DNA from 4 places in the Mesorhizobium sp. M0088 genome. Region 3 is predicted to be linked to each of the others. Evidence: riboswitches for the same ligand, from Rfam matches in the RefSeq annotation. Region 3 holds a riboswitch; each other region holds the start of a gene.
The links. A riboswitch is a leader RNA that binds a small molecule or an ion and turns the genes downstream of it on or off. The one in region 3 is predicted to bind cobalamin.
Positions count from the first base shown of each region.

Region 1: linked by a shared signal. The riboswitch ahead of NKJ67_RS32610 (DUF1636 family protein) and the one ahead of metE (5-methyltetrahydropteroyltriglutamate--homocysteine S-methyltransferase) in region 3 are both predicted to bind cobalamin.
Region 2: linked by a shared signal. The riboswitch ahead of NKJ67_RS24280 (ABC transporter ATP-binding protein) and the one ahead of metE (5-methyltetrahydropteroyltriglutamate--homocysteine S-methyltransferase) in region 3 are both predicted to bind cobalamin.
Region 4: linked by a shared signal. The riboswitch ahead of NKJ67_RS02225 (aromatic ring-hydroxylating oxygenase subunit alpha) and the one ahead of metE (5-methyltetrahydropteroyltriglutamate--homocysteine S-methyltransferase) in region 3 are both predicted to bind cobalamin.

Region 1 is NZ_JAMYUI010000038.1:33,067-40,503, forward strand. It holds gene NKJ67_RS32600 (NADH-quinone oxidoreductase subunit A) at 1-171, opposite strand, end outside; gene NKJ67_RS32605 (winged helix-turn-helix domain-containing protein) at 503-1,702, shown strand; cobalamin riboswitch at 1,732-1,935, shown strand; gene NKJ67_RS32610 (DUF1636 family protein) at 1,975-2,403, shown strand; gene cobW (cobalamin biosynthesis protein CobW) at 2,406-3,458, shown strand; gene cobN (cobaltochelatase subunit CobN) at 3,477-6,950, shown strand; gene cobG (precorrin-3B synthase) at 6,947-7,437, shown strand, end outside.
Region 2 is NZ_JAMYUI010000021.1:118,955-126,391, reverse strand. It holds gene NKJ67_RS24300 (MFS transporter) at 1-133, shown strand, start outside; gene NKJ67_RS24295 (D-arabinono-1,4-lactone oxidase) at 146-1,423, shown strand; gene NKJ67_RS24290 (DSD1 family PLP-dependent enzyme) at 1,423-2,562, shown strand; gene NKJ67_RS24285 (AraC family transcriptional regulator) at 2,567-3,400, opposite strand; cobalamin riboswitch at 3,657-3,863, shown strand; gene NKJ67_RS24280 (ABC transporter ATP-binding protein) at 4,026-4,814, shown strand; gene NKJ67_RS24275 (ABC transporter substrate-binding protein) at 4,864-5,811, shown strand; gene NKJ67_RS24270 (FecCD family ABC transporter permease) at 5,947-6,933, shown strand; gene NKJ67_RS24265 (metal ABC transporter permease) at 6,958-7,437, opposite strand, start outside.
Region 3 is NZ_JAMYUI010000022.1:50,664-58,100, reverse strand. It holds gene NKJ67_RS24660 (alpha,alpha-trehalose-phosphate synthase (UDP-forming)) at 866-2,560, shown strand; cobalamin riboswitch at 3,127-3,328, shown strand; gene metE (5-methyltetrahydropteroyltriglutamate--homocysteine S-methyltransferase) at 3,424-5,775, shown strand; gene NKJ67_RS24650 (cytochrome-c peroxidase) at 6,221-7,276, opposite strand.
Region 4 is NZ_JAMYUI010000001.1:490,134-497,570, reverse strand. It holds gene NKJ67_RS02250 (glycosyltransferase family 2 protein) at 1-106, opposite strand, end outside; gene NKJ67_RS02245 (glycosyltransferase family 2 protein) at 162-914, opposite strand; gene NKJ67_RS02240 (serine kinase) at 911-1,960, opposite strand; gene NKJ67_RS02235 (PqqD family protein) at 2,010-2,441, opposite strand; gene NKJ67_RS02230 (FAD-binding oxidoreductase) at 2,571-3,671, opposite strand; gene NKJ67_RS02225 (aromatic ring-hydroxylating oxygenase subunit alpha) at 3,697-4,944, opposite strand; cobalamin riboswitch at 5,060-5,261, opposite strand; gene NKJ67_RS02220 (DUF680 domain-containing protein) at 5,771-5,968, shown strand; gene NKJ67_RS02215 (DUF680 domain-containing protein) at 6,055-6,255, shown strand; gene NKJ67_RS02210 (DUF680 domain-containing protein) at 6,323-6,559, shown strand; gene NKJ67_RS02205 (ABC transporter ATP-binding protein) at 6,636-7,437, opposite strand, start outside.

The sequences.
Region 1 (7,437 bases), on a different contig from region 3:
CATGCGGGCGTCGTCGAACGAGTTGAAACCGCACTCATAGGCGGAAAGCTTTTCGGGATCGGGATTGCGGTAGGCCACCAGGAAGGGCGCGGCCAGCAGCGCCAGGCCGACAACCAGCGCCACGCCTATGAACAGGACGATGGGCAGGTATGAGCTCAAGAGTGCGTTCATGCTCGGCTTTCCGTTGGCGCCAATCCAGTTTGATTACAGCACCGGACCCTAATGCGGAAGCGTGACAGTTTAACCGCTGAACCGTTTTAAGGGCCTATGCTGCAACGCGGCGAGGGTTAGCGCAGCACTTCCAGCGAAGCAAGTCAAACCTTGTTCAAAACACCGACCTGGACGGCATATCGCGGCAAACTGGTCCGATCCGCTCCTGTTTGATTTCCTTCGCTTTTTACTCCACTTTTCTCTCCTGACATGGATGCCGCCAAAACCCTGCTAGCATGGGTTGGAATCAGCCATTCGACCCTCGGTCAAAACACTTCAAAGTGATGCCTGCATGAAGGAAAAGATTTCGCTCCCCACGGCCCGTCGCATCGCGCTTGCCGCCCAGGGGTTTCTCGATCCCCGCCCGACCGGCACGCCCGACCGCCGGCATTTTGCCCGCACCCTCTCCCGCACCGGCCTGCTGCAGATCGATTCCGTCAGCGCGGTGGTGCGCGCTCATTATATGCCGCTCTATTCGCGCCTTGGTCCCTACCCGTTCTCGCTGCTCGACAACGCGGCCGTGACGCGTAAGCGCACGGTTTTCGAATACTGGGCGCACGAGGCGTCCTTCCTGCCGGTCGAGACCTACCCGCTGATGCGCTGGCGCATGCAGCGCGCCGAGCGCGGCGACGAAATGTATCTGGGCCTCGCCAAATGGGGCCGCGAACATGCCGCCTATATCGAGGAGATCTACCGCCAGGTCGCCGAGCGCGGCCCGATCGCCGCTTCCGCGCTCGAAGGCCAGAAAGGCTCGGGCGGCTGGTGGGGCTGGAGCCACGCCAAGCATGCCTTCGAATGGCTGTTCTGGGCCGGACGCATCACCACGGCGCACCGTCGCGGTTTCGAGCGCTTCTATGATCTGCCCGAGCGCGTGCTGCCGCAGGCGGTCCTCGATCTGCCGGTGCCGACGCCTGAGGACGCGCACCGCGAATTGCTGCGCATTTCCGCCCGCGCCCACGGCGTGGCGACTTCAGGCGATTTGCGCGATTATTTCCGCCTGTCGCCGGCCGATATGAAAGGCCGGTTGGAGGAACTGGTTGAAACCGGCGAATTGCTGCCGATGCGCGTCGAAGGCTGGGACAAGCCGGCCTATCTTCACCGGGATGCCCGCCTGCCGCGCAAAGTCGAGGCCCGCGCCCTGCTGGCGCCGTTCGATCCTGTCGTCTTCGAACGCTCGCGCACAGAGCGGCTGTTCGACTTCCACTACCGCATCGAGATCTACACGCCGGCCGACAAGCGGCAATACGGCTACTATGTCCTGCCGTTCCTGCTCGGCGACAGGATCGTGGCACGCGTCGACCTCAAGGCAGATCGTCCGGCCAGCGTGCTGCGGGTCCATGCGGCCTACGCCGAGCCCAAGGCGCCACCTGAAACCGCTGCAGAACTGTTCGAGGAATTGAAGCAGATGCAGGGCTGGCTTGGCCTTGAGCGCATGGAAGTGACCCCGGCCGGCGATTTGGGTCCGGCGCTGGCCGACATCGCCATGTCGTAAGCTCGCGTTGACACCGCCGCCCGCAAAAGCCTAAATCCGGTTCAGATGGTCTCTTGCCCGCAACGGCAAGAGCTAAGAGGGAATGCGGTGCGGGGCAAAATCCCAAATCCGCGGCTGTCCCCGCAACTGTAAGCGAAGAGCCAAGGCCGAAAGCCACTGGGAGTTCCCGGGAAGGCGGCTACCCAAGGCGATGACCCGCGAGCCAGGAGACCTGCCGTCTGCGACTATAGAATCCGATCGCCCGGCGGGTTTCCGGGCAAGGAGCCCGATCTTTGGACCACGACAGCAGTTTTTCGGCTGGCACAGCGGATATTTCGTCCGGCCATGATGATGCCTTGGCCGGCGTCACCATCATCGTCTGCGCCTCCTGCCGCGATGAGACCGGCTCCGACGCCCATCCTCGCGCCGGCGAATTGCTGGCGGAGGATACGCGCCGCGCCGCATCCGGCGACGACATCCGCATCCGCAGCGTCGAATGCCTTGGCAATTGCAAGCGGCGCCTCAGCGCCGCCATCCTGCGCGACGGCTGCTGGAGCTATGTCTTTGGCGACCTGACCGAGACCAGCGGCGCCGACCTCGTCACGGGCGCCAAGCTTTTCGCCACCTCGACCGACGGTCTCATTCCCTGGCGTGGCCGTCCCGATAGCCTGAAGCGTGGCCTCGTTGCCCGCATCCCTCCCCTCGACATGCTGAAGGACTGACCATGACTGCCCCAGATTCGTCTGCGAACCTCTCCCGCGTTCCCTGCACCGTCGTCACCGGCTTCCTCGGCGCCGGCAAGACGACGCTGGTCCGCCATCTCCTGGAAAACGCCGGCGGCAAGCGCATTGCCATCATCGTCAACGAGTTTGGCGACATCGGCATCGACGGCGAGATCCTGAAGGGCTGCGGCATCGACACCTGCCCGGAGGAAAACATCGTCGAACTGGCCAATGGCTGCATCTGCTGCACCGTCGCCGATGATTTCGTCCCGGCGCTTGACAAGATCCTGTCGCTGACGCCGAGGGTCGACCACATCCTGATCGAGACTTCGGGCCTGGCGCTGCCCAAGCCGCTGGTCCAGGCCTTCCAGTGGCCGAGCGTGAAAAGCCGGGTGACTGTCGATGGCGTCATTGCCGTGGTCGACGGCCCGGCCTTGGCCGAAGGCCGCGTCGCCAACGACATGGATGCCCTGCAGGCGCAGCGCGCCGGGGACGAGACGCTCGACCACGACGACCCGGTGGAAGAACTGTTCGAGGACCAGATCGCCTGCGCCGACCTGATCATCCTGTCGAAGAGCGACCTGATGGACGCCGCCGGCACCGCCCGCGCCAATACCATCATTGGCGAACACTCCGCCCGCGCGGTGAAGATCGTGCCGACATCGCATGGCAAGGTCGATCCCTCGGTGCTGCTCGGGCTCGGTCTCGCCGTCGAGGACGACATCCAGAACCGCAAGTCCCATCATGACGGCGCGTTCGACCACGAGCATGACGACTTCGACACCTTCATCGTCGACATTGCCTCGATCGCCAATCCGGACGAGCTGGCAAAGCGCGTCGCCACCGTCGCAGAAGAAGAGAACGTGCTGCGCGTAAAAGGCTTCGTCGAAGTCGGCGGCAAGCCGATGCGGCTCTTGCTGCAGGCCGTCGGGCCGCGCGTCAATCATTACTATGACCGCGCCTGGACTGCGCAGGACGACCGCCGCTCGCGTCTCGTCGTCATCGGCCTGAAAGGGCTGAACCGCCCGGCGATCGAGCGTATACTCGCCGGCTGATTTCGGACACGGGTCGCGATGCACATCCTCACCACGACATCCGCCTCGCTCGACGACCTCGCCGAGCCGGTCGATCTGCGGCAGACGCCGGCGGATATCGTGGCGCTGTCCTTCACCGACAGCGACCTCGCCGGACTGGCGGCAGCCTGGAAGGCCGATGCCGGCCGCCTGCCCTCGATGCGGCTGGCCGCACTTCGTGACCTGCGCCATCCCATGTCCGTCGACCTCTGGATCGACAGCGTCGCCCGCCACGCCAAGATCATCCTCGTGCGCATCCTCGGCGGCTACGACTGGTGGCGCTACGGCTGCGACCAGCTCGCCTCGACCGCCCGCGAACGCGGCATAAAACTGGCGCTGCTGCCCGGCGAATGCCGCGACGAGGATTTGCGCCTGATCGAAGCCTCCACGCTGCCGCGCGAAGAGTTGGACGGCCTGCTCGACTATTTCCGCGAGGGCGGCCCGGCGAATATGAGCGCGCTGGTGCGGAGATTGGCGCGGCTGGCGGGGTCGGATGCGTCTTTCGTCGAACCGGTCGCCGTGCCCAAAGCTGGCTACTACGAACCCGGACGTGGCGTCGTCCCCCTCCCCCTCGAGGGGAGGGTCCGGCCGCAGGCCGGGGGTGGGGTCCTCTCCGAAGCGCGCCGACTCAAAGAAACGCCGCGTCCGGTCGTACCGACCCCACCCGGCCCTGCGGGCCACCCTCCCCTCGAGGGGGAGGGAAAGGTCGTGCCTATCCTGTTCTACCGCTCGATGCTGCTGGCCGCCGATGTCGCGCCGATCGACGCACTTTTTGAAGCTCTGCGACAGCGCGGCATCAACCCAGTCCCCATCTTCGTCTCCAGCCTCAAGGACCCGGCATCCCTGGCGTTCGTGGAAACAGCACTCGCCTCACTGAAACCCGCCGCCATCATCACCGCTACCGCTTTCGCGTCCGGTGCCGAACCCGGCAATGAGACCTTGTTCGACCGCGCCGGCGTGCCGGTCTTCCAGGTCATCGTCGCCACCACCCGCCGCGACATCTGGGAGAACAACCAGCGCGGCCTGGCGCCCGCCGACCTTGCCATGCATGTCGTGCTGCCCGAGCTCGACGGCCGCATCCTGGCCGGCGCCATTTCCTTCAAGGGCGAGAGCGAGATCGATCCAGCACTTGGCCACCGCGCTTTCGCCAACCGGCCGGAACCGGATCGCGTGGCGCAAGTGGCTGACCGCGTCGCGGCCTTTATCCGCCTGCAGGAGACGCCCCGCGCCGAGCGCAAGCTGGCGATCCTGATGCCGGATTATCCCAGCGCCCCCGGCCGCACCGGCTATGCCGTCGGCCTCGACGTGCCGTCCAGCGTGCTGGCCATTCTGCAGGACCTGCGGGATCAGGGCTACGGGGTTGAGGAGATTCCGGAGACGCCGCGTGAGTTGCTGGGGCTGCTGGGGTTAAGCGGCGATGGGCTGAGGCTGGACGATTATCTCGCTCTTTCGACAGAATTGCCGACGGGTGCGATTACAGCGGTAGAAGCCGCTTGGGGGACAGCAGAAGATGACTTAGGGCTGTGCGAGACCCCCTCGCGCGGAAGCTTCCCCTTCCGCGCCGCCACCTTCGGCAACATCACCATCGCCCTCGCCCCGGATCGCGGCCGCTCCGCCGACCGCCGGGCCGACTACCACGACCCGACTTTACCCCCACGCCGTGCGCTGATCGCCTTTGGCCTATGGCTGCGCAAGTCGCTCGGCGTCCACGCGCTGGTCCATGTCGGCGCCCATGGCACGCTGGAATGGCTGCCGGGCAAGACCGTTGCGCTTTCGGAGAACTGCTTTCCCGAGATCGTCACCGGCGCCTTGCCCGTCGTCTATCCCTTCATCGTCTCCAACCCAGGCGAAGCGGCGCAAGCCAAGCGCCGCATCGCCGCCGTCACCCTTGGCCATCTGCCACCGCCGCTGACCGGCGCCGGGCTCGACGAAAACCAACACAAGCTCGAGCGGCTGGTCGATGAATACGCCCAGGCCGACGGGCTCGACCGCCGCCGCCGAGATCGTCTGGCGAAGCTGATCGTCGACACCGCGCAAAAGACCGGTTTCGCCTCCGAAGCCGGCGTCGCCACGACCGACGCACCCGACGAAGCGCTGCGCCGCATCGACGCTTGGCTCTGCGACCTCAAGGATTTCGCCATCAAGGACGGGCTGCATATCTATGGCCGCGCGCCCGACGACGAGCCCGACGCCCTGCGCCGCCAAAGTGCCGAATGCGAGAAGACAGCGCTGTTCGCCGCGCTTGATGGCCGCCATGTCAAGGCCGGCCCAGCCGGCGCGCCCGCGCGGGGTCGCTCGGACGTTCTGCCCACCGGCCGCAACCTGTTCACCTCGGACCCACGCACCATGCCGACGCCGACCGCCTATGATCTGGGCAAGGCAGCGGCGGAGGAGGTGGTGCGCGGCTACATGCAATCGCATGGCGACTGGCCGCGCTCGCTGGTCATCGACCTGTGGGGCTCGGCATCACTGCGCACCGGCGGCGAGGAGATCGCGCAAGGATTGGCTCTGATGGGCTGCCGGCCGCAATGGGATTCGGCGACCGGCCGCATCACCGGCATCGAAGTGCTGCCGCCGGCCACGCTCGGCCGGCCGCGCGTCGATGTCACCTGGCGCATATCAGGCCTGTTCCGCGACATGTTCCCGACCCAGATCGCGCTGATCGATGCCGCCGCCAACGCAGTTGCCGCCCGCGACGAGGAGGACTCGGAAAACCCGCTCGCGGCCAAAACCCGCGCTGACGGCAAGATCAGCCCGCGCATCTTCGGCACCTCGCCCGGCACATACGGCGCCGGCATCGAGGATCTGCTGTCGAGTGGGGACTGGGCAGCACGCGAAGAAATCGGCCGCGCCTATCTCGACGCCACATCGCACGCCTATGGCGGCGCAGAAGGCGAAGGCATCTCGGCGCCCGGCGCCTTCGAAACCCGCATCGCCGAGGCCGATCTTCTCGTCCACACCGGCGACGACCCCGGCCGCGACATCCTCGAAGGCTCCGCCGACGTCGCCTTCATCGGCGGCTTTTCCGCAGCACTTGCGGCGCTCGGCAGGAATGCCGACGTCATCGTGCTCGACACCACGGACCCGCAAAAGCCGAGGCCACGCTCGCTCAGTGAGGCCGTATCGCGGGTGGTGCGCGCCCGCGCCGTCAATCCTCGCTTCATATCGGGACAGATGCGTCACGGCCCGCGTGGCGCCTCCGAATTTGCCGAAACCGTCGACCGGCTGGTCGGCTTCGCCGAAACCACGCATGCCATTTCGGGCACGCTGATCGAGGCAGTGCACGATGCCTATCTCGGCGATCCCATGGTCCGCGCCTTCATCCTGCGCGAGAACCCCGCCGCTGCCAAAGTCATCGCCGAGCGCTTCCTGTCGGCGCGACGACGTGGCCTCTGGCATCCCCTGCGCAACTCCGTCGATGACGATCTCACAGCCCTGATTGCCGAGGCCGAAGCGCTTGGGGTGGCGGCATGAACGCCTTCTCGCGTCGCGGCGCCTGTCCGGCTTTGTCCGCGCCGATGCAAACCGGCGACGGCCTGCTGGTGCGGCTCAACCCGGTTTCTGGAGGCCCGTCTTCTGGAGGCCCGTCTTCTGGAGGATTGTCGCCGAAGCTTTTGATTGGACTCTGCGAATCCGCTTTGCGGCATGGCAACGGCATCATGGAAGTCACCGCGCGCGGCAGCCTCCAGATACGCGGGCTGACCACGGACAGCGCGGCGCGGCTGGCGGCGGAGGTCGATGCGCTTGATATCGCAGTACGCACCGGCGTGCCGGTCGAGACCGGCCCGCTGGCCGGCATCGACCCGCAGGAGATTGCCGATCCCCGGCCACTGGCTGAACGGATCAGGGCTGCAATCGAAGAAGCTAGGCTTGCGCAACGGTTGGGGCCGAAGGTTTCGGTGATTGTCGATGGCGGTGGGCAACTTGGGCTGGATTCGGTGACGGCCGATGTTCGGCTTGC
Region 2 (7,437 bases), on a different contig from region 3:
CGCGGCGTCGCTGCTCATCGACGGCAGGGATTTCCGGCCGGTGCCGGAATTCGCCGCCGCCAGCGCGGTCGCCAGCGTGGCGCTGCTCGGTCTCTTCGTCCTTGTGTCGCGTCGCCGTCGTGCGGTTGCCTGAGCGGGGGGTGGCATGTCGAACATTTGGAGCAACTGGTCGGGCTTTGTAAGCGCCGAGCCCAAGCTGATCGCCAGCCCCGGCGACGCCGGTGAACTCGGTGATCTCGTCCGGACCGCGCCTGGCCCGGTGCGCGTCGCCGGTGCCGGTCATTCCTTCACGCCGCTGGTGAAATCGCAAGGCACGATCCTGTCCCTGGAGAGGCTGGAAGGGCTGGTCTCGCACGACGCCGAAACACATCGGGCGCGGGTGCGGGCAGGGACCCGGCTCGGCCCGCTGATGCGCATCCTGCAAGGCATTGGCCAGGGCCTGCCCAATATGGGCGACATCGACCGCCAGGCGATCGGCGGCGCGCTGGGTACCGCTACGCACGGCTCGGGGCCGACGCTCGGCGCCTATCACACGCAGCTGGAGACGGTGCAGATCGTCGACGGGCTTGGCAAGGTCCGCGACTTCAAGCGGGCAGGGGATCAGGACATGATCCACGCCATCGGCGTCGCGCTCGGCGCTTTCGGCGTGCTCACCGAAGTGACGCTGAACAACATCGCGACCTACCGGTTGCGCCGCCGCAAATATGTGCTGCCGATCACTGAGATGCTGCGCGACTTCGAGGCGATGATGGCCGCGCATCGCTCGGCCGAATTCTACTACATTCCGTTCTCCGGCTATGCGCAGTTCATCGCCAGCGATTTCAGCGACGCCGCACCCACCGCACGGCCGCCGGAAGAGGACGAGGCGGGTTTGAGGACGCTGCGTCGGCTGCGCACCTCACTTGCCTGGCTGCCATCGCTGCGTGGCCGCCTGATCCGTTCGGCGGCCGCCAGATTTCCCGCCGAGGACTACGTGCAGGACTGGCTCAACGTCTATGCCAGCGACCGGCAGACCAAGTTCAACGAGATGGAATATCATTTGCCGTTCGAGGAGGGGCCGAAGGCGCTGGCCGAGATCATCGAGCTGACCGAGAAGCGCTTTCCCGAGGTCTATTTCCCGATGGAGGTGCGCTCGGTCGCGCCGGACCAGTTCTGGCTTTCGCCATTCTACAACAGGCTGACCTGCTCCATCGCCATCCACCATGATGCAGCGAACGATCCTCTGCCGTTCATGCGGGCGGCAGAGCCGATCTTCCGCAGATATGGCGGCAGGCCGCATTGGGGCAAGATGCACAGCCTGAAAGCGGCGGATATGAAAAAGCTCTACCCGCGCTGGGACGATGCCATGGCGGTGCGCCGCGACATCGATCCGCAAAACCGCTTCGTCTCCCCCTACATGGCCGGCTTGTTCGGCATCGAATGATGAGCACCTATTTTTCCACCCTCTCGGATGCGCTGAAGGAAGCCGGCATCTTCCAGCCCTGCCTGCTGCTCGATCGCGACCGGCTGGACAGCAACATTGCCCTGGTGAAGGGGAGAGTGGATCCCGGCCTGGCCGTGCGGCTGGTCGACAAATCGCTCGCCTGCCTGCCGCTGCTTGCGTATATCGCCAAGGCGCTTGGCAGTGAGCGCTTCATGACCTTCCACCCGCCGATCAGCGAGGCGGTGCTGAAGGCGTTCCCGGATGCCGATCTGCTCTACGGCAAGCCGATGCCGATCGGCGCGGCAAGGGCGGCGCTGGTGAAAGCCGATACCGACTGGTCGCGCGTCTGCTGGCTGATCGACAGCGAGGAAAGACTGGCGGAATATGGCGCGCTGGCAGACGAACTCGGCATCGGCCTGCGCATCGCTTTCGAGATCGATGTCGGGCTGCATCGCGGCGGGTTCGCCAATCCTGACGCCTTGTCGGAGGCGTTGAGCGCGTTGCCGGCCCGGCTGCATTGCGAAGGCGTCATGGCCTACGAGGCGCATGCGCCGCTCATTCCTGGCCTTTTCGGCGGACCGGCAAAGGCATTGGCAAAGGCGTCGGCGCAGGCCTCGGCGTTCGTCGCCTGTCTCGGCGCCGACCAGCGCCGCATCCTGAACATCGGCGGCAGCAAGACCGCGCTGCTTCATCATGGCGGCGCGGCCAATGAGGTCTCGATGGGCTCGGCCTTTGTGCTGCCCAGCGACTTCGATACGCCAGGCCTCGACGGCTTCCAGCCGGCGGCCTTCATCGCCACGCCGATCCTGAAAATGGTCGAGCCGATGCTGCCCGGCCCGCCGGCCGTCACTCGCCTGCTGCAGGCGCTCGGCCGGTTCCCGCGCAAGGGTTGCTACCTCTATGGCGGCAAGTGGATGGCCGAGCCGGTCTTCCCAGAAGGCATGAAGGCGAACGGGCTGCTCGGCCTGTCCTCCAACCAGCAATTCATGGGCTTGCCCGCCGACGCGACCGCAAAGCCCGGGGACTACGCGTTTCTAAGGCCGACGCAGAGCGAAGCCGTGCTGCAGCAGTTCGGGTCGATCGCGGTGTTTTCCGGCGGCCGGATCGCCGATCGCTGGCCGGCGTTGCCGATGGCCTGACCGACTACGCCTTCACCGGTATCCAGATCTCCAGCCCGCCCTTGCCGCTGCGCGGGTCGAATTCGGGGCCGTAGCGTTCGAATTCCGGCGCGTCCGCGATCTCATGCCCGGAGGCCGGCAGCCATTTGTTCCAGATCGTGTTGACCGTCCGGCGGATGGTCGAGATGTGTTCGCGGTGGGCAAAGACCGCATATTTCTGCGCCGGCACCCGCACCCGGTAGAAGTCCCTGGGCAGGTCGGAGAAGTCAGACACTTCGACGCCGGCGATGTAGTCGAAATTGCCGGCATCGTCGCCGTTGACGCAGACGCCATAGGCGACGTCGCCGGTCTCGCCCGGAATGTTGCCGATATAGGGGCCGAAGCGCTGCCACTGCATCGGGATGGCGGCGCTGGTTTCGCAGCTGTAGCGTTCGCCGAGGCCGGCCATCAGGAACGGCCGGCTGGTCTCGAAACGCGGCGGTTCGAGATTGGTGAGGAGGGACTGGTCCATCAGGATCGGCTCCACGAGGTCGAGCTTGTCGAGTGTGCCCTGCGCGCGCACCAGTTCCGGCGTGGTGCCGAACTGATCGCGGAAGGCACGGGTGAACGCCTCATGCGAGTTGTAGCCGGCGTCGAGCGCGACGGCGAGGATGTCGGGCGCCCCGCCCGCCAGCTTGCGCGCCGCCTCGGTCAGCCGGCGTGAGCGCATGTAGCCCATCACCGACCGGCCGGTGGCGGCGCCGAAGGCGCGCGTCACATGAAAACGCGACACGCCGCTGCTTTGCGCGACATCATCAAGCGAGATCGCCTCCGGCAGATGGCTTTCGACGAACCACAGCGCTTTCTCGGTCGGGTCCATTTTCTCCTCGCATTGGCCAGATCATCCTGCCGTTTCCTGGCACGGCCAGTTTGATCGAAATTGCGCATCCCGTGCAATCTGTCCCGACGCCGGTCGCCATCCGGCCAACCGCCCCCATGAGCTTTCGCTTGACAGCGACCGGCGTCATCTCTTAGGTATGTTATATTATTACATATCGAGAGCATGAAATGCCTGTTTCCCTTAGCTGGCCCACCACTCCGTCCGAGAAATCCATTGCGAAGCGATTGGGGGAAACCTACGCTGAAGCGGTGATGGTCCCCGAGTCGAAAGGCGAGGGGTGAAAAGGGAACACGGTGAGGCCTGCGCAGGTCCAGACCGTGGCTGCCCCCGCAACTGTAAGCGGCGAGCAAAATCCGTGAATGCCACTGGCCGGCAAGGCTGGGAAGGCTGGATGGCGCAACGACCCGTGAGCCAGGAGACCTGCCATCACTGAGTTGACCGGACGGGGTGTGCCGGGAGGAAACGCGAACTCCGGTCTTGTCGGCCGGTTCGCCAGCTTCCTTCCGTCGCCAGTTTTGGAAAGTGACGGAAAGTTGGACGGCTCCATCCATCGCATCGTCGTATATACGCTTTGCCGTCCCGACAAGCCGGCGGGCAGCAGCCGATGACCGTAGCGCTTCTCGAAGCCCGTGACCTCTGCGTGACGGCGAATGGGCGGGATCTGGTCCATGCGGTCAGCTTCTCGGTGGCCGCCGGCGATCGCCTTGCCATCATCGGTCCCAACGGCGCCGGCAAGACGACGCTGCTGCGCATGCTGTCGGGCATGCTGCGTCCGAGCTCCGGCGAGGTGAAGCTCGGCGGGCGCCGCCTGGACAGGATTTCAGCCGCCGAACGGGCGCTGCACATTGCCGTGGTCGGCCAGACCGACCAGCCCGATCCGCGGCTGGCGGTGATCGACTATGTCGAGCTTGGCCGGGTTCCGCACGCCGGGCTGCGGCGCAGGAGCGAGGAGCGCGAGATCGTCGTCGATGCACTGCGCCGGACCGGCCTGCTGCCGCTATTTGGCCGCACCATCGGCTCGCTGTCGGGCGGCGAGCGCCAGCGCGCCCAACTTGCGCGCGCCATCGCCCAGCAGCCAAAAATCCTGTTCCTCGACGAGCCGACCAACCATCTCGACCCGCGTGCCCGCGGCGAACTGCTCGACCTCGTGGCAGGCTTCGAGATGACGGTGATCGCGGTGCTGCACGATCTGGCGCTGGTGGCACCGTTCGCCACCAGGGTGGCGGTGATGAACCATGCCCGTCTGCAAGCGCTCGCCGCACCGCGCGAAGCGCTGACCCAAAAGCTGATCCGCGAGATTTTCGGCATCGATGTGCTGCGTCTGCGCCATCCGACCGAAGACCGCGAACTGACGGTGTTCGATGTGCCGAACCGTGCCGCGCCGCCGACGTGATTGAAGCCATTTCATAGTCGACCCAATCCCATCCACAAGGAGCAAACCCGTGAAACGCCTGGCCTTTTCGCTTGTCTTCTCGCTGCTGGCCTCGACAGCCCTGGCCTTCCCGGTCACGGTCGACAGCTGCGGCAAGCCGCTGACCTTCGATGCGCCGCCGAAGCGCGCCGTCATCCAGGATCTCAACATGGCCGAGATGGCTTTCGCGCTGAAACTGCAGCCGTCGATCGTCGGCCTGACCGGCATCACCGGATGGTACAAGGTGGGTCCCGAATTCAAGGCCGAGCAGGGTTCGATCCCGGAACTGGCGCCGAAATATCCGACGCTCGAAAACCTCGTCGCGGTCGAGCCGGATTTCTTCTTCGCCGGCTGGTATTATGGCATGAAGCCGGGCGGCGAGGTGACACCCGATACGCTTGCCCCGCACGGCATCAAGACGCTGGTGCTGACGGAAAGCTGCGTCCATCTCGACAAGAGCCGTCCAGCCGCCTCGATGGACCTGCTCTATGGCGACGTCGAAAAGCTGGGCAAGATCTTCGGCAAGGAGGCCGAGGCGGAGAAGCTTGTTGCCGGCTGGAAGACGCGGCTCGCCGACATCACCGCCAAGGTCGGCAACGGCAAGGCAACGCGAGTGTTTCTCTATGATTCCGGCGAGGACAAGCCCTTCACCGCAGGCAAGTTCGCCATCCCCAGCGCCATGATATCAGCCGCCGGCGGCGACAACATCATGGCCGACATGGACACCAGCTGGGGCAACACGGACTGGGAAACGGTGGCGTCGCGCAATCCGCAATTCCTCATCCTGCTCGATTACCAGGGTGGCGGCGGCTACAAGAAGCTGCTCGATTTCCTGAAGGTCCATCCGGCCATGAAAGAGACGGACGCGGTCAAGAACGAGCGCTTCGTCGCCCTGCGCTATGCCGAACTGACACCCGGACCCGCCAATATCGAAGCGATCGACAAAATCGCCAAGGCCATGCATCCGGAAGCGTTTTGATGCCTGTCGCCCAAAAGTGCGCAGCGGTTTTGGGGCAGCGACATGCATGAGCAAAAGATCCTGGTAGTGCGTCGCACGCGTCCTGACAGACACGACGCATTTCCAGGTTTGCGCCATCCGGCATTCGCACTGGCCATGCTGGTGGGAGCGGCGGCGATCGCTGCTCTCGCATTGCTGTCGATCGCCTATGGCTCGACGCTGATCCCGCTGACCGACGTTGTTGCAGCACTTGGCCGCGCAATCGGCTTCAGTGGGCACGACGTGTCCGGGCCGGTCGGCAAGATCGTCGTCGATCTGCGGCTGCCGCGCACGGTCCTGGCCATCTGCGTCGGGGCCGGTCTCGGCGTCGTCGGTGCGCTGCTGCAGACGGTGACCCGCAACGACCTTGCCGACCCGTTCCTGTTCGGCCTGTCGTCGGGCGCCGCCGCGGGTGCGGTTTCCGTCATCACCGTCTTCGGAGACAGTTTCGGCATCTGGACATTGCCGGTCGCGGCCTTCACCGGCGGCATATTGGCTGCCGGTGTCGTCCTGCTGCTGGTTGCGCGGGTGAGGGGGCAAGGCCCGGAGCGGCTGATCCTTGCCGGCCTTGCCGTGTCCTTCATGTTCACCGCCTTGACCAATTATCTTGTCTTTGCCGGCGACCAGCGCGCCGCGCACTCCGTGCTGTTCTGGACCATGGGTGGGCTCGGCCTGGCGCGCTGGGACAATATCTGGCTCGGCGCCTTGGGTGCGGGCACTATCCTGGCTTACGCGCTGTGGAACCACCGCCGGCTCGATGCTTTCCTGGCCGGCGAAAACGCCGCCGAAAGCCTGGGCGTGCCGGTGGCGCGGATGCGAAGGATGACCTTTCTCGTCGCCGCCTTCTCGACGGCGATCCTGGTCTCGGTCGCCGGCGTCATCGGCTTCGTCGGGCTGATGATCCCGCATCTGTCGCGGCCGCTGGCGGGCCCCTTGCACCTGCGCCTGGTTGCCAGCTGCGCCGTGTTCGGCGCGGTGCTGTTGCTGGCCAGCGACCTTCTGGCCCGAACGCTGCTGCCGCCGCAGGAACTGCCGATCGGCATCATCACCAGCTCGGTCGGCGCGTTCTTCGTCGTCACCATGCTGATCCGCAACCGGCTTTAAGCGTGGTCTCGGTCAGGGCCGCGATTACTCTCCCGAAATGCCCAGTTGCACCTGTTGCTTTGGGCGCTTCGACTGGAACAGGGCAAGCAAAAAAACGCCGGCCTGAACCACGACGATCGTCGGGCCCGTGGCTGCGTCGATGTGATAGCTGAGGATCGTTCCCACGACGCTCGACCCGATGGCGGCCGCGGCAGCAATGGCGAGCATCCGCTCAAAGCTCTTCGTCAAAAGAAAACCGATCGCTCCCGGCGCGATCAGCATGGCGATGACAAGGATGATCCCGACAGCCTTCAGCGAGGCCACGATCGTCAACGCGAGCAGCGTCAAGAGCCCGAAATGCAGCAGGTTGACGGGCAGGCCGATCGCGCGCGCATGGGCCGGATCGAAACAATAAAGCAGCAGATCCTTGCGTTTTGCCAGAACGATGAGGATCGCCGGCACGACGATGACCGCCGCCTCGATCACGTCGCGCCACTGGACGCCGAGCATGTTGCCGAACAGGAT
Region 3 (7,437 bases):
AACTAACCAGCCGCCCTACTGACGCGATCATCGCAGTGGCGGAACTGTGTCAAAGCTCGCTGATAGCGACAGCCATTCGCTTCGGAGAACTGACCGATTCTGCTGCCGTGAAGCTCGCTGGAAGAGCGGTGCAAGGCGGGCTTGCCTTGACGGCATTCACCGTCATCGAGATCGCCACCGGCATTCTCCAGAAGCTCAGCTTGGGGAAGGCCAGTAAGGTTCCTGAGGTAACGGAGAACTCGCGGCGTCCGTCGGAGCACTTGACTTGCGACGTCCCACGATGCCGAATGCGGGCTGACTGGTTCGCCATTGGTATGGGACCAGCGGAATTGCCAGCAGGGCTTCATCTTCGTCAATCTCGACGAGGCGCCGGATGTGGAGCCCGGCATTCGCGGATGTCAGGAAGTGCTCGCCTGGCTGGTATTCACATCGCGGTCTGGGTTCCACGATTTTGGGATCGTCGAGGGCAACGAGGAAGGGATTCAAAAACGGGCCCTGACGAGCGGAAAGGGACTATCCCGCCCTCTCCGATCTCCGTGTCAAAACTCTTCGGCAGACGCAGGATCGCATCACAGGGCCCGGCAGCCTTGGCGGCAGCGACATAGTTTCAGTTCATTTCAACAGGTGCTGGCATCTACTGGGTGTATCTCTTATCCGAACAATCCAACAATTACCGCAAGCACGGTCCGCTCGATCGGGTCGACAGCTATTTTCGCGATAAGCCGGTTCTTGAGGGCGCCGAAGCCGAAACGCGACAATCGGTCGCCATTTGCTCTGACGCTCGTCAGATTCTCGTCAGCAGGGGGTGTGCCAATCTGGGAATGCCAGTTGCTCCATCATGGGGAATATTCAACGGAGGCATGAAATGGACGCATTGAACAACGCCAACTCGCCGCGCCGGAACCTCACATGGCAAACTGGGGCTGTTCACGAACTAATCGCTTTTGAACAACCCCTGAGAGACTTGCCACAGGAGCGAGAACAACAAGCCGAAGTTGGCCCGTCCCGTCCTGTTGTCTCAGCCGCAGACCAGCGCTTCAACACGGCGGCCCAGCAGCCACATAGGAGTCTTATCGCAATTTCCAACCGCGGTGCGACTGTCAATTCTGATCAGCCCAAGACAGGCGGGCTTTCGGCGGCCCTGGAGTGCGTCGTGGAGCGTTCCGGCGCGGTCTGGGTAGGTTTTTCCGAGCATCTGGGCGACGGGGATAAGCAACAGGTGCCCCTCGTGCAGCGTGGCAAAGGTCAAATCGGGTGGCTCGATGGGCCGGCAGCGGACTATTCTCGGTACCATCAAGGTTTTGCAAATTCAATATTGTGGCCGGCGCTCCACTCGCTGCCGGACCGGATCTCAGGCTCGGAAGAGGATTATAAAAGTTATCGCGACGTCAATGCCTTCATGGCGCGCGCGGTGTCCGAATTGGGAGATAACGCAGTCTACTGGGTTCATGACTACCATTTCCTGCCGCTCGGCGCTGATTTGCACAGACTCGGCATTGACCGGCCGATCGGCCATTTCCTGCATACGCCATGGCCCGAGTCTGACATGATGGAGCGCGTGCCCAATTCTGGCGAGCTAATGAAATGTATGCTCGAGTATGATCTGCTCGGTTTCCAGACCGACCGTGATGTGAGCAATTTCCTCGCCTGTGTCCAATCTCATTTGGGGCTGGAGAGCAAGAACGGGGTCGTTTTCTCGGACCATGGCCAGACGCAATGCCAAAATTTTCCTATAGGTATCGATCCGAAGCAATTCGAACAGTGTGCCGCAGATTCGCTTGAGGCGCAGAAAGCCTACATTTCGCAGTTGAAACTTGGCGGAGCAAAGCTAGTTATCGGCGTCGATCGGCTCGACTACACCAAGGGCATCGACAATCGGATTAAAGCTTTCGATCTGCTGGCAGTCGAGCCGCAACGTGTCTCGCTCTTGCAAATCGCAACTCCCTCACGTGGCGACATCCAAGCGTACAGCGAATATCGGCGCGACGTCGAAAGACTCGTCAATCAAGTCAACAACCGGCATGGCACGGACGAGTGGATGCCGATTATCTATGAGAACAGGTCGTTCACCCAAGCTGAGATAGCGGGTCTTTACAGAGCCGCGCGTGTTTGCGTTGTGACGCCGTTGCGCGATGGCATGAATCTTGTGGCGAAAGAATACATTGCTGCACAAGATCCGAGCGACCCTGGCGTTCTGGTGTTATCGAAGTTTGCCGGCGCGGCCGAAGACTTCGGCGAGGACGCCCTGCTGGTAAATCCGAGGCTCTCCGACGAGATAGCTACCGCGATCTCAAGAGCGGCCAGCATGCCGCGCGAAGAACGCATCCAACGCTGGCGGAGGATGATGGACAAACTTGAAGCGTATACGATCCACCATTGGTCAGCGGACTTCGTTCGGCAACTGGACAGCAGCCGGGTTACGGTCCCTGCGGATCACTTCCACTATGTTGGCTTGGGCTGGATCAGCGAGGCCCAAATGCCTTCGTATCGGACCGAGCCAGAATTGCACACCGCGCTGACGCGTGCACTGGATAAAAACTGGGTCCTGCCGATCGTATGATGCAGAATATGAAGCACGCGAGCTTTGCCTGCATTTGCGCATCCCTCAATGCCGAGCGCTTGGAGAGAGAGATACTTATCCTGACCGCCTGAATGCGGCTTAAGCGGCTTATCGGGACCACAGTCGGGCTTTGCATCAGACCCTTGAGCCAGGCTCCGTCAGTGTGGTCTCTTGCCGCCGAGCGGAGTCATCACGATTGCCTAGTCACCCGTGATGACGACTGGCGTGCCAATTCCCCTCGGACCACGGTTTGGCTCTCTCCGAGAAAACCGCTTCTACCACGCACGCACGGCTTGCGGCCGCATCGTTAAACATCGCCACCAATGCGATCTTCTGCATTCTAATGACGTTGTCACGCGCTTGAAGTCTTGTCCGAAATCCTTCATCGGCGACCTGCGAGGGATGTCGCAGCCCGACAGGGATCCATTAGTTGGACAATGGTGGCAGCGGAGCAGCGCCGCCAATGGGCGACTGAATATTTCAGAATGTTAGACAAGTGTAAAAGCGAAATCACATAACGACATAAACATTTCGTTATGCGTCATTGACAAAAGAGCGGACTGCTGTGATTGTCTGCGTGTCGTGGTTCTCGCGTGCGGCGCTGCCGCAGCGGAGCTAAGAGGGAAGCCGGTGCAATGCCGGCGCTGCCCCCGCAACTGTTAGCGGCGAGCCAACCCCACTCATGTCACTGAGGCGAATACCCTCAGGAAGACGGGTAGAGGCTATGACCCCGCGAGCCAGGAGACCTGCCACGGCGATTTACGTCCACGGGCGGGGTGTCTCGGTGGCCGCTGCAAGCCGGCGTTCGTGCCGGTCTGCTAGCGCCTTCCTTGTCATCGGCGCCCCAACCATCGGGGTATGACATGACTGACTCTCAGGAAATTCCTGTAGCAACGCTCGGCGTGCCGCGCTTCGGTCGTCGGCGAGAACTGAAATTCGCGCTTGAAAGCTACTGGTCCGGAACATCGTCCGCTGGCGACCTTCTCACGACGTCGAAGGCGCTCCGTGCCGCTAGCTGGGAAGAGCAGCGCGATCGCGGCGTGTCGAAAATCCCGTCGAACGACTTCTCGCTTTACGACCATGTGCTCGACACCGCAGCCATGGTCGGGGCCGTTCCATCCCGTTACGGCTGGAATAGCGGCGAGGTCCCACTTGACATCTACTTCGCAATGGCGCGCGGCAACCAGGGTCAGACGGAGGATTGTGGACACGCTGGTCACCAGGAGGAGGCTCATGGACCTGGTGTAACCGCGATGGAAATGACCAAGTGGTTTGACACCAACTACCACTACATTGTGCCGGAACTCGATGATGATCAGACGTTCGCCCTCTCGTCATCGAAGCCGGTCGATTACTTCCTCGAGGCTAAAGCTCTCGGCATTCACACACGCCCAGTCATCCTTGGACCCATCACCTTCCTCAAGCTGGCGAAATCGCCTGCCGAGGGGTTCGGTCCCATCGCGCTCCTACCGCGGCTGCTGCCCGTTTACGAGCAAGTCCTGCAGAAGCTGAAGCTGTCGGGAGCCGACTGGGTGCAGATCGATGAGCCAGCGCTTGTCCTCGATCTGAACCCGAACGAACGAGCTGCGTTCGAATTCGCCTATGGCCAGCTGTCGAAAGCCGCGCCCGAGCTGAAGATCATGCTGGCTACGTATTTCGGGTCGCTGGGGGACAATCTCGAAACCGCGGTTTCTCTGCCCCTGGCCGGGCTGCATATTGATCTCGTGCGCGCTCCCGAGCAGCTGGAAACGGTGGGTCGGCTCGCTCCGAAGGATCTGGTGCTCTCGCTTGGCTTGATCGATGGCCGCAACGTCTGGCGTGCGAACCTGCCCGCCATTCTCGACCGCATCAAACCGATCGTCGCCGGCTGGCCCTTGGACCGCGTCGAGATCGCGCCTTCTTGCTCGATGCTGCATGTGCCGATTGATCTGCGCATGGAGACGGAACTCGACGCCGACATCAGGTCGTGGCTCGCCTTCGCGGCCCAGAAGACCGACGAGCTGGTCTTGCTGGCCCGGGCCCTGTCCCAAGGCAGGGATGCGGTGGCAGGCGCGTTGAAAGCGTCTGCCGAGGCTGCCGCCACGCGCGTGACATCCACGAGGATCCATGACCCGCTTGTTCAGGGGCGGATCGCTAGCATTGAGGACAGCGCGAAGCGACGAGAGAGCGCTTTTGGCGAGCGCTCCAGAGTCCAAGCCGGCTCACTCGGGCTGCCGCCGTTCCCGACGACGACCATCGGGTCCTTCCCGCAGACGCCGCAGGTACGCAAGGCGCGGGCCGCTCATGCGAAGGGCCAGCTGAGCTATGTCGACTATGAGACGTTCCTGAAGAAGGAGATCGAGGCTGCAATTCGCTGGCAGGAAGAGATCGGGCTGGACGTGCTGGTGCACGGTGAGTTCGAGCGAAACGACATGGTACAGCATTTCGGCGAGCAGTTGTCCGGCTTCGCGCTCACCCAGCATGCCTGGGTACAAAGCTATGGGTCGCGCTACGTGCGTCCCCCCATCATTTTCGGCGACGTATCGAGGCGCAATCCGATGACAGTGCGCTGGTGGCAATTCGCCCAGTCGCTTACGGAAAAGCCCGTGAAGGGAATGCTCACAGGCCCAGTCACCATTCTCAACTGGTCTTTTGTTCGCGACGACGTACCCCGCTCCGAAGCCTGCCGCCAGATCGCGCTCGCCATCCGCGACGAAGTGACGGATCTCGAAAGGTCCGGCGCAAGGATGGTCCAGATCGATGAGGCCGCGTTTCGCGAAGGATTGCCACTGCGCCAATCTGACTGGAAAGTCTATCTCGACTGGGCTGTCGAATGCTTCCGGATCGCTTCAACGGGTGTAAAGGACGCGACTCAAATTCATACCCACATGTGCTATTCGGAGTTCAACGAGATCATTCCCGCGATCGCTGAAATGGATGCGGATGTCATTTCGATTGAGACGTCGCGCTCGAAGATGGAGCTGTTGGACGCCTTCACGAGCTCCAAATATCCGAACGAAATCGGTCCCGGCGTTTATGATATTCACTCACCACGCGTCCCGGAAGTCGGCGAGATTTCGGACTTAGTCATGCTTGCCCGCGAGCGACTGTCCGACGGACAACTGTGGATAAACCCGGACTGTGGCCTCAAAACACGCAAATGGGAGGAGGTCCGCCCTGCCCTCATGAACATGGTCGCTGCAGCGCGCGCGCTCCGGCAGAAAGTGCAGGCGTGAGGCTTCTCTTCCTCACCGTGTGGGGAGTTGCCGGCCGGCGGATGTCGGCCGGGAATATGCCAACCCGATCACACTCTTGAAAATAAGCCACACGGCGAAAATGTGCAATTTTCCTTCGGCACGTGTCCTCATCCCGCAGAAATATAAATGTGACACCACGCTATAGTATTGGTCCTTGGGAACATACAGGCCCCGCGCCTCGAACAAATCGTACACACGTCGTTTCTCAAAGTAGACTGCTTGGCATGTTCGCTCAGGCGGCGACAATATATGATGCTGCGCGTCTGTCCGCTTCCCCAGTTGATTTGCGCAGACTACGGGCGAGGTTGCAGGTTTCGGGTATTGCTAGCGTGTCCCGCCAATTCGGAGATGGACGTGGCAATTCGTGTGGCCCAAGTAAAAGCCGCAATCATTTTCGATTGCGACGTCCGCAGCCAGTTGGCCCTTATTTTCCTAAGATCTGCGTTACAGGCCGGGGCGTTGTCGCCGTTTCGGAGGGTAAGATGGGATAGGTGACCTCGGGTGCCTCTCCGGTCAGCGAGTTGAGGAAGGCAACAAGCAGATCAACTTCTTCGTCCGCCAGTACTACGCCAAGCTGGGTGGTCCCCATAATAGCGACGGCCTGTTTCAGATCCCAAACCTTGCCCGAATGAAAGTATGGCGCGGTGAGTGCAACGTTGCGCAGCGGCGCCACGCGGAAAACATAGTAGTCATCGGCTGCATTGGTGACCGCGAATCGGCCCTTGTCTTTGTCCGGCAGGACCTCGGCGCTGGGCTGTTCCACGAGGCCAAAGGGGAAATAGGCTTGCCCACCAACGTTGATGCCGGCATGGCAGGACGAGCAGCCTTTGTCCATGAAAAGCGCCAGGCCCTGTTTCTGTTCGGAAGTCATGGCAAGCTCATCACCATTCAGGAAGCTGTCGAACGGGGCCGGTGTGACCAATGTCGCCTCGAAGGCTTCGATCGCCTTGGCGAAGTTGTCGAAGGTGACCCGATCGGCTTCAGCCGGAAAAGCTGCATCGAACCACTCGACATATTGCGGCATGGACTTGAGCGTGGCGATGACTTGGTCCGGTGTATTGGCCATTTCGATGCCAGCTTGGACCGGTCCCTTCGCCTGAGCCTTCAGGTCTGCGGCACGACCATCCCAGAACTGAGCGATGTTGAAGACAGCGTTCAGTACAGTCGGCGCGTTGCGCTGTCCCTTCTGCCAACCATGGCCGATCGAGGTTTCGTGATTGTCGTCGCCGCCCGTGGCCAGGTTGTGGCACGAGTTGCACGACAAAACGCCTGACGCCGAGACGCGTGGATCGAAGAACAGTGCCTTGCCGAGAGCGATCTTTTCCGGGGTGTTCGGGTTGTTGGCTACTGTCGGCGTGGTGGATGGCAAAGCCCTGAAGGTGGCCAATGCCGTATCTCTGAGGTCGGTGGGGATCGAATCCGCAGCAAAGGCGGTGGGTGCCAGCAAGGTGACAGCCATCGTTCTGAATAGGATTTTCATAAATGGTCTTCCTGCGTCGTGCACGCAGCCACTATGCGATCTGCGGCTCATGAACGCCCTGAGCTAGATCAGTTGAGGGAGAGGATCGGGGTCTGGCACCTGTTTTCGCGGCTGAGCTGGGACCCTCTTGGAAGTGATCGCTCTTCTCGATTGGACTTCAG
Region 4 (7,437 bases), on a different contig from region 3:
CGATGATGTCGAGATCGATGTCTTCGCGCTGCCTGAGCAGCGAGCGCAGCGCGAGGCCAACGAATTGTTCGCGATTGTAGACCGGCATGATGACGCTCAGCTTCATGGGCGTCTCCGGCAGCGTTCCGGGCTTGGCTGATCCGACTTGATTGTGTCGAGCATCATAGCATCCGCCAATCGGTGGGACTCTTCAATTCGAAGATTCCCTGGACCTCTCGCCGTGCCGGATCGGCCTTGCGCCGCCGCATCGACTTGTGGATTGCACGCAAGTGGTTGCGGACCCTGCCGCTATGTTCCTTGGTGACATTTCCGGCATGGCGTCGGTAGTAGATCGCGACGGCGTCCAACAATTCGTAGTTCGGTCCCGCCTCGAAAACGCGCAGCAGATAGTCGGTATCCTCAGCCTGCTCGAAATCCTCATCGAACTCGCCCGTCCGGTCGACAAGCCCTCTGCTGAACACGGCGGCGCTCAGCGAAATTCCCCGAAGCGTCATCGTGCGGCTGTCGACTGCCGGTTTCAGCCGCTCATCGTCAATCCGATCAACCAGCGTCATCAGCGAGTAGGTTAGCTCGAGTCCGGGGTCTGCTCTGAAGCGCGCGAGGTCCTTCTTGAACCGTCCGGCCAGCGAGATGTCGTCAGAATCCAGAAACGAAACGAACTCCGCATCCGGCGGCAGTTGCCGCAGCCCGGCGTTGCGCGCCCTGGCCACGCCCATGTTGGATTGCTGGAACAGTCGGATACAGGGGTTTTCGCGCATCATCGAGCGCACGGCCCCAGCAGAGCCGTCGGTCGAGCCGTCGTCGATGACGATGATGTCGAGATCGGCGGCGTCCCGCTGCCGCACCAGCGAGCGCAATGCCGAAACGACATAGCGCTCACGGTTGTAGACGGGCATTATCACGCTCAGTTTCACGAAGCGCCCCGCGTGAGAAAGTCCGCAATCGTGCCGGCTATCTCCTGTGGCTGCGTCCCCAGCGACAGACGATAGCACGGCAGCAGGCGGGTCAGGTCGCTGAAGAAGCGAAAGCCGCTCTCCCGCTCGCCCGGCATCTGCGCTATGCCCGACGGCGCCAAGGCGATCATGGCATCCCTGCGCGACACCGGCACGATCGAACTTGCCTCGCCTCCGCCGATATGTGGCACCAGCAGCGCGACAATGTCGAGAGTTTCAGGCACCGGCCGGGGCGCGATGTCATCAATGTGAAAAGCATGCTTGCCTTGCCAGTTGAGCGGACCATGCGCCGGCAGCCGGTGCTTCAGCCCGAGCCGAGCGAATCCCTGGGGATCCTGCTTGAGTGTTGAAAACAGCGGGCGGGCAGTCAGGCCGTTGGAGAGGTCGACCAGTACATAGTCGTCGCCGACGCTGTCCAGTCCGTTGAGGAGGCCGGCGGCGACGGTTCCGGATTTCCCGGCCCCGCCCGCGCCGGCCAACAGCACGCCCTTGCCATTGGCGCCGAGCGTGCCGGCATGGGCAAGGCGCATGCCGCGCGCCGCATATTCCCAATGGAGGAAGGGGCGCAGCGGCGCTCCCGGCTCCCACGGTGGAAAGGCATCGGCCGAAGCCATCAACTGCACGCCAACGCGACGTTGCGGATCATAGAACTGCCAGAAATCCAGGTCGTGAAAATGGTTGCCGCGCAATCCGGCCTCCGCCAGCCGGGTGGCGAAGCCATGCTGCGTGAAGGGCCCCTGGCCCCAACTGACCGGTGCCGCGATGCCGTCTATGCCGGGATGTGCGACGAAGACGCGGCAGCTGTCGGCAGGCGTTCGGTTGCCCGGAGCCGTGACAAAGCCATGAGCGACGGCATCCGCCAATGCGCCGACGCTGACATGCGCGGTCAGATCCAGATGCGGCAAGCCCACCTTGCAGGTCAGCGGATAATGCGCGGCGCTGCTTTCTGCTTGCGCCAGGACATGGCGTGCGTAGTCAACCAAGTTTTCGAGAGTGACGTTCGGCATGGGTCTGCCTGTTCCGGAGCTGCCCGGCAACGAGAACCTGATGGGCGCTTCAGTTGGCCTGCTTCACCGCGGGCCAGCCGAGGGGCTCCTCGACCTCGTGGATGGGATCCACGACAATGAGATCGGCGAGATCGTCATGGATGTCGACCTTCAGGGGCTCTCTGGCAGCGGCGAGCTGAGCCAGCAATTCGCTTGGAGCCGGTCTTGCCACGCCATCGGTTACGGCCGCCAGCAAACCGAATTCGAGCAATTGTGAAACAAAGCCGTCAATCGCGGCGGCATCGAGGGCGCCAATGCCGGTCGCGGCGCCGACCAGTTCGGAGGCAGGCACGCCGGACGACAGTGCATCCCAAAGTCTGCTGCCTGAATCAGAGAAGCCGAAATATTTACCCGTGGTCAGGTCAAGAACGACGGCTTCGCCGTCGAAGGATTCAAAGACGATATCCTTGCTGGCAATGGCATAGATGCCGGATTGTCGCATGTTTGCTCCCCCGCCGAGCAGGCCGCGGAGATGATCTTCGGGCCTACGGTCAACCCCACCGTTGCAGGCGTCTAACCATTTGCAGGGTTTTTGGCAAGATGGCGCAGGCTCGGGGGCGAGCGCAGCCGGTCACGCTTCGATTTCAAGCGCAGAAAGCGGCTTCGAGCAACAGGCGAGGATAAAGCCGTCCTCGATTTCGTGATCGAGGATGCCGCCATTGTGACTCATCTCGACATCGCCCGCGACCTTCCTCACCTTGCAGGTGCCGCACAGGCCGAACTCGCAGGCGGCGGGAATCCGCACCCCAGAGGCGCGTGCCGTCTGCAGCACGGTCTGGCCGGCGACGCATTCGGCATCGACATCGGAAAGCGAAAACCGGATAGGTGTCACGGCCTCGACGGCAGCAGCAGCGCCGTCCTCCGCCGGCGGCGAGAACGGCGCCGGGATCTCCTCCACGGCAGGCGCAGCAAAGCTTTCCTGATGGTATTTCGCCATGTCGAAGCCGGCGGCGTCCAGCATGCCGCGCACGGCGCGCATGAAGGGATCGGGGCCGCAGCAGAAAATCTCGCGCTCGCGGAAATCGGGCGCCAGCAATGGCAGCCGGATCGCGTCGATGCGGCCCATATGGCCGAACCAGCCCTCGCGGCTCGACCGCTCCTCGATCATGAAGCCTAGCGACAGGCCGGGCATGCGGCTGCCGAGCAGCTCGAGTTCCTTGCGGAAAATGATCTCTTCCGGGCGACGCGCACAGTTGACGAAGCCGACATCTGTCCATGGCGCACAGTCGTTCAACCAGCGCAGCATCGACATCATCGGCGTCACGCCGGAGCCCGCCGAAATGAACAGATATTTGGCCGCCGGGTGGCTATGCAGCGAAAAATCACCGGTCGGCCCATAGGCCTTGACGTGCGAGCCCGGCGTCAGATGGTCGAACATCCAGCGCGTGCCGGTGCTGCCCGCCTGCGCCTTGACCGTCACCGCGATCGAGAATGGCCGCGACGGCGAGGACGACAGCGTGTAGGTGCGCATCAGCGGCCCGTCCAATGTCGGCAGTTCCAGCGTCACGAACTGGCCCGGCTTGTAGCGGAACCAGGTCTGGTTGTCGGAGCGGAAGGTGAAGGTCTTCACGTCCGGCGCTTCGTCGCTGACGCCGATCACTTCCAGCACCTGCAGCCGGTCGTTCCAGGGCGTCATCTGGTCGAGATGGCGATAGAGGCCAAGGTCCGTCATCGCATTCATCCTCTTGTCCCCTGAGCTAGGCGACGCTGCGCAGGGCCGGCCGGCCGCCTTCGGCAAGGCGCGGCCCGATGAACGACGCGTACCACTCGACGAACTGGATCACGCCGCCCTCATGCAGCTCCGAATAGGGGCCTGGTTCGTAGGCCGGCGACAGGATGCCGAAGGCGTTTTCCTCGACGATGCGGCGGTCCTGGTCGTTGGTCTCGGTCCAGACATGGGTGAGCTCAGCGAGGTCGTAGTCGACGCCTTCGACCGCATCCTTGTGGACGAGCCATTTCGTCGTCACCGCGGTTTCCGTGGCACTGATCGGCAGCACGCGGAAGGTGACGGCGTGGTCGCCGAGGATATGGTTCCAGGTGGTCGGATAGTGGTAGAGCAGCAAGGAGCCGATGCGGTCGGTTGAAACGCTGTCGGACAGGTTCTTCTGGACCGCCCGTTTTCCCGTCATGGTGTAGCTGACGGCATCGCGCAGCAGCGGCGCGCGGGTGGCGCGGTACTGCCCTGCCGGATCGATGCGGAATTTGCTCGGCAAGCCTGATGCCTCGCATCTGGCCCAGTGCGCGACCATTTCAGGGTCGCTGTCGGCGCCTTGGACGCCGGTCACGGTCGGAGCCTCGGGGAAGGTCTTGCACAGTTCGGGGTGATTGGCGACGCAGTGGTAGCACTCGCGGTTGTTTTCCCAGACCAGCTTCCAGTTGCCCTTCTCGATGATCGTGCTCTCAAAGGCGATCTTTGCCTCACGCAAACGGTGCGGCAAAAGATAAGGTTCGATCATCGCCCGCATCGGCGCGAAATCCGCCGGCTCCTTGGCCAGGCAGATGAAGATGTAGCCGCCGACGCTCTCGCAGGCGACCGGCTTCAGGCCGAAATCACTCTTGTCGAAACCGTCGGCCATCTGGCGGGCAAACAGCAGGCGGCCGTCCAGCTCATAGGTCCACTGATGATAGGGGCAGACGAGCTTTGCCGCCGTACCCTTTTCCGCGTTGCACACGCGGCTGCCGCGATGGCGGCAGGAATTGTGGAAGGCGTTGATCTTGCCTTGCTGGTCGCGGACAAGGACGACCGGATAGTCGCCGATCTGCACGGTGATGTAGCTGCCCGGCTTCGGCAGTTCGCAATCATGGCCGATGAACAGCCAGTCGCGATACCAGATCAGCTCCATGTCGAGCTTGAAGTAGTCTGGATCGGTGTAGAAGGGCTGCTCCAGCGAAAAGCCTTGCCGGCGCCCCTTCAGGAGCCTCAGCATGTCGTTGCGGGTATCCATGTCCTGTCCTCGTTTCTAAGGACTGAACTGGTGGTGATGGAGGAAGGATTGAAACGCAGGCCGGCTAGGTGCCGGACATGCGCTATCCACCTCTTGACCGCCCACCGCGATCAGTCGAGTCTAAAAATCTCGGGCTGGTTTCCGGGCTCTGGAGTTGTCCTTGCGGACCATCGCGACACCTTCCCAGGCAGTTGCCCAGTGGTCTCCCGTTGCGACTTGAACTCCACCACCGTTGCGGGGGCAGCGCCGGATTCTGACCGGCTTCCCAATTCTCCGCCTCGTCGTCACGAAGCGGCACCTGAGATGGGTATGATCTAACCACGATCGCTGGCGCGCCGTCGGCATGAAAACGACATCGTATCCATGCGGCGCGACACGGCATGCGAAACGTCACCGCAGATCGTCGCGGGCCGAAATCCCGCCTCCCGGGCGGCCATTTGCCGGCTGCGATCTTCCCGAGTCCGACCCTTGGCGGGGGTCAAAAAAGGTTAACGGTTTCGAAAAGTGACTATTAGCTTGACCTAAAATCGAACCGAACGGTTCGTTTCTGTTGACGGTGCGTGCAGGATGGTGTGAACGCCGGGCCTTTGAAACAGTCAGTGATCCATCGGATGGTTAAACTTAACATGCTGATATAGAAAGCAAAAATGTATCTCTAGATTCCCCTGGCACAATTTCAAGGTGTGGATTCATGGTCCACACGGAACAACTTCGTGATTGGAAAAGGCGGGGTTGCCCTCCCACATCGGGGTTGTCCGAACGACGCGATTTCATTTCCAAGACACGCCGCTAGACGGACGGAAAAAGACGATACTGGAGTACAAAAATGAAAAAGATCATTCTCACTGCCGCAGCCCTTCTGGCCATTTCCGGCAGCGCCTTCGCTGGTAGCGACCACTACGGTTCGAACGCCGCGGCAGCCACTGCTGTCGACAGCTCGTACACCGCTTCGACCAAGAAGTCGGAACCGGCTGCTCAGGCGCCTGCCCAGGGTGCTGACCACAACCTCTTCGGCAACAACTAACAGCCGATTCCCAGTCGACGGCGGGCTCGCCCGCTGCCCTGGCGAAATTCAGACATTCGAAATTCAGACATTCAGGAGTATTTAAGATGAACAAGATCCTCATTGCTGCCGCCGCCGTTCTGGCCATCACCGGCAGCGCTTTCGCGGGCAGCGACAACTACGGTTCGAACGGCGCCAACCAGCCTGCCGCCGCTGTGGACCAGTCGTACACGGCTTCCACCAAGACCTCGGAACCGGCTGCCCAGACACCCGCTCAGGGCAGCGATCGTAACCTCTTCGGTCGCTAAAACCAATTTCGCAAGCGACGGCAGCTGTGTCTGCCGTCTGGCGAAATCCAGAATTCAGGAGACTAAAATGAACAAGATCCTTATTGCTGCCGCCGCCGTTCTGGCCATCACCGGCAGTGCTTTCGCCGGCAGCGACAACTTTGGCTCCAACGGCGCCAACCAGCCTGCGGTTACTTCGGTTGACAGCGCGCATACGAGCTCGGTCCGCAACAGCGGTGGCCTCGTCGAGAAGCTGCTCAATTCGTCGGGCGACGTAGAGAAGTCCGCTCCTCAGGGCAGCGACCGGAATCTCTTCGGCCGTTAACAGCCGAAGCTGATCTTCAAAAAAAGAGCGGCGGGCCTGGCCCGCTGCTCTTTTTTGTCCAAGACGCGGTTCTGCCTCAGGCCGCCTTCGCTTCAGCCTCATGAAGGGCAAACGACCGTCCGTCAGCGTCGAAGAGATGCAGGTCCTCGCCATTGGCGCTCAGCCGCAATGTCGAACCGCGCTTGACCTCGACATTGCCGGGCAGCTTGGTCACCAGCGGCAGGTCGGCGCGACCGATGTCGACATAGACCAGCTGCACCTCGCCGAGCTGCTCGACATAGTCGACCGTCCCCTCGAACAGATAGTCCGCGCCGCTGGCGATGATCAGGTCCTCCGGCCGCACGCCAAAACTCACCGCAGCGCCCTTTGCCGAAGCCGGCGTCGCGATCGGCACGGTTGCCTTGCGTCCGCCGACATGGCTGACGACGGTCGGATTGCCTGATTTGTCGATGGTTGCGGGCAGGATATTCATGGCCGGCGAGCCGATGAATTGCGCAACGAACAGATTGCCGGGCTTCTTGTAGAGGTCCATCGGCGTGCCGACCTGCTCGATATGGCCGTCCTTGAGCACCACGATGCGGTCGGCGAGCGTCATTGCCTCGACCTGGTCGTGGGTGACGTAGATCATGGTCGTGTTGGGCATCGATTCCTTGAGCTTGGCGATTTCGATGCGGGTGGCGACTCGCAGCGCCGCATCAAGGTTCGAAAGCGGCTCGTCGAACAGGAACACCTTCGGATTGCGCACGATGGCCCGGCCGATGGCGACGCGCTGGCGCTGGCCGCCCGACATCGCCTTGGGCAGGCGGTCGAGATATTTGGTCAGCTGCAGGATCTCGGCGGCCTGACGCACGCGGCGGTCGATCTCGGCCTTGTTCTCT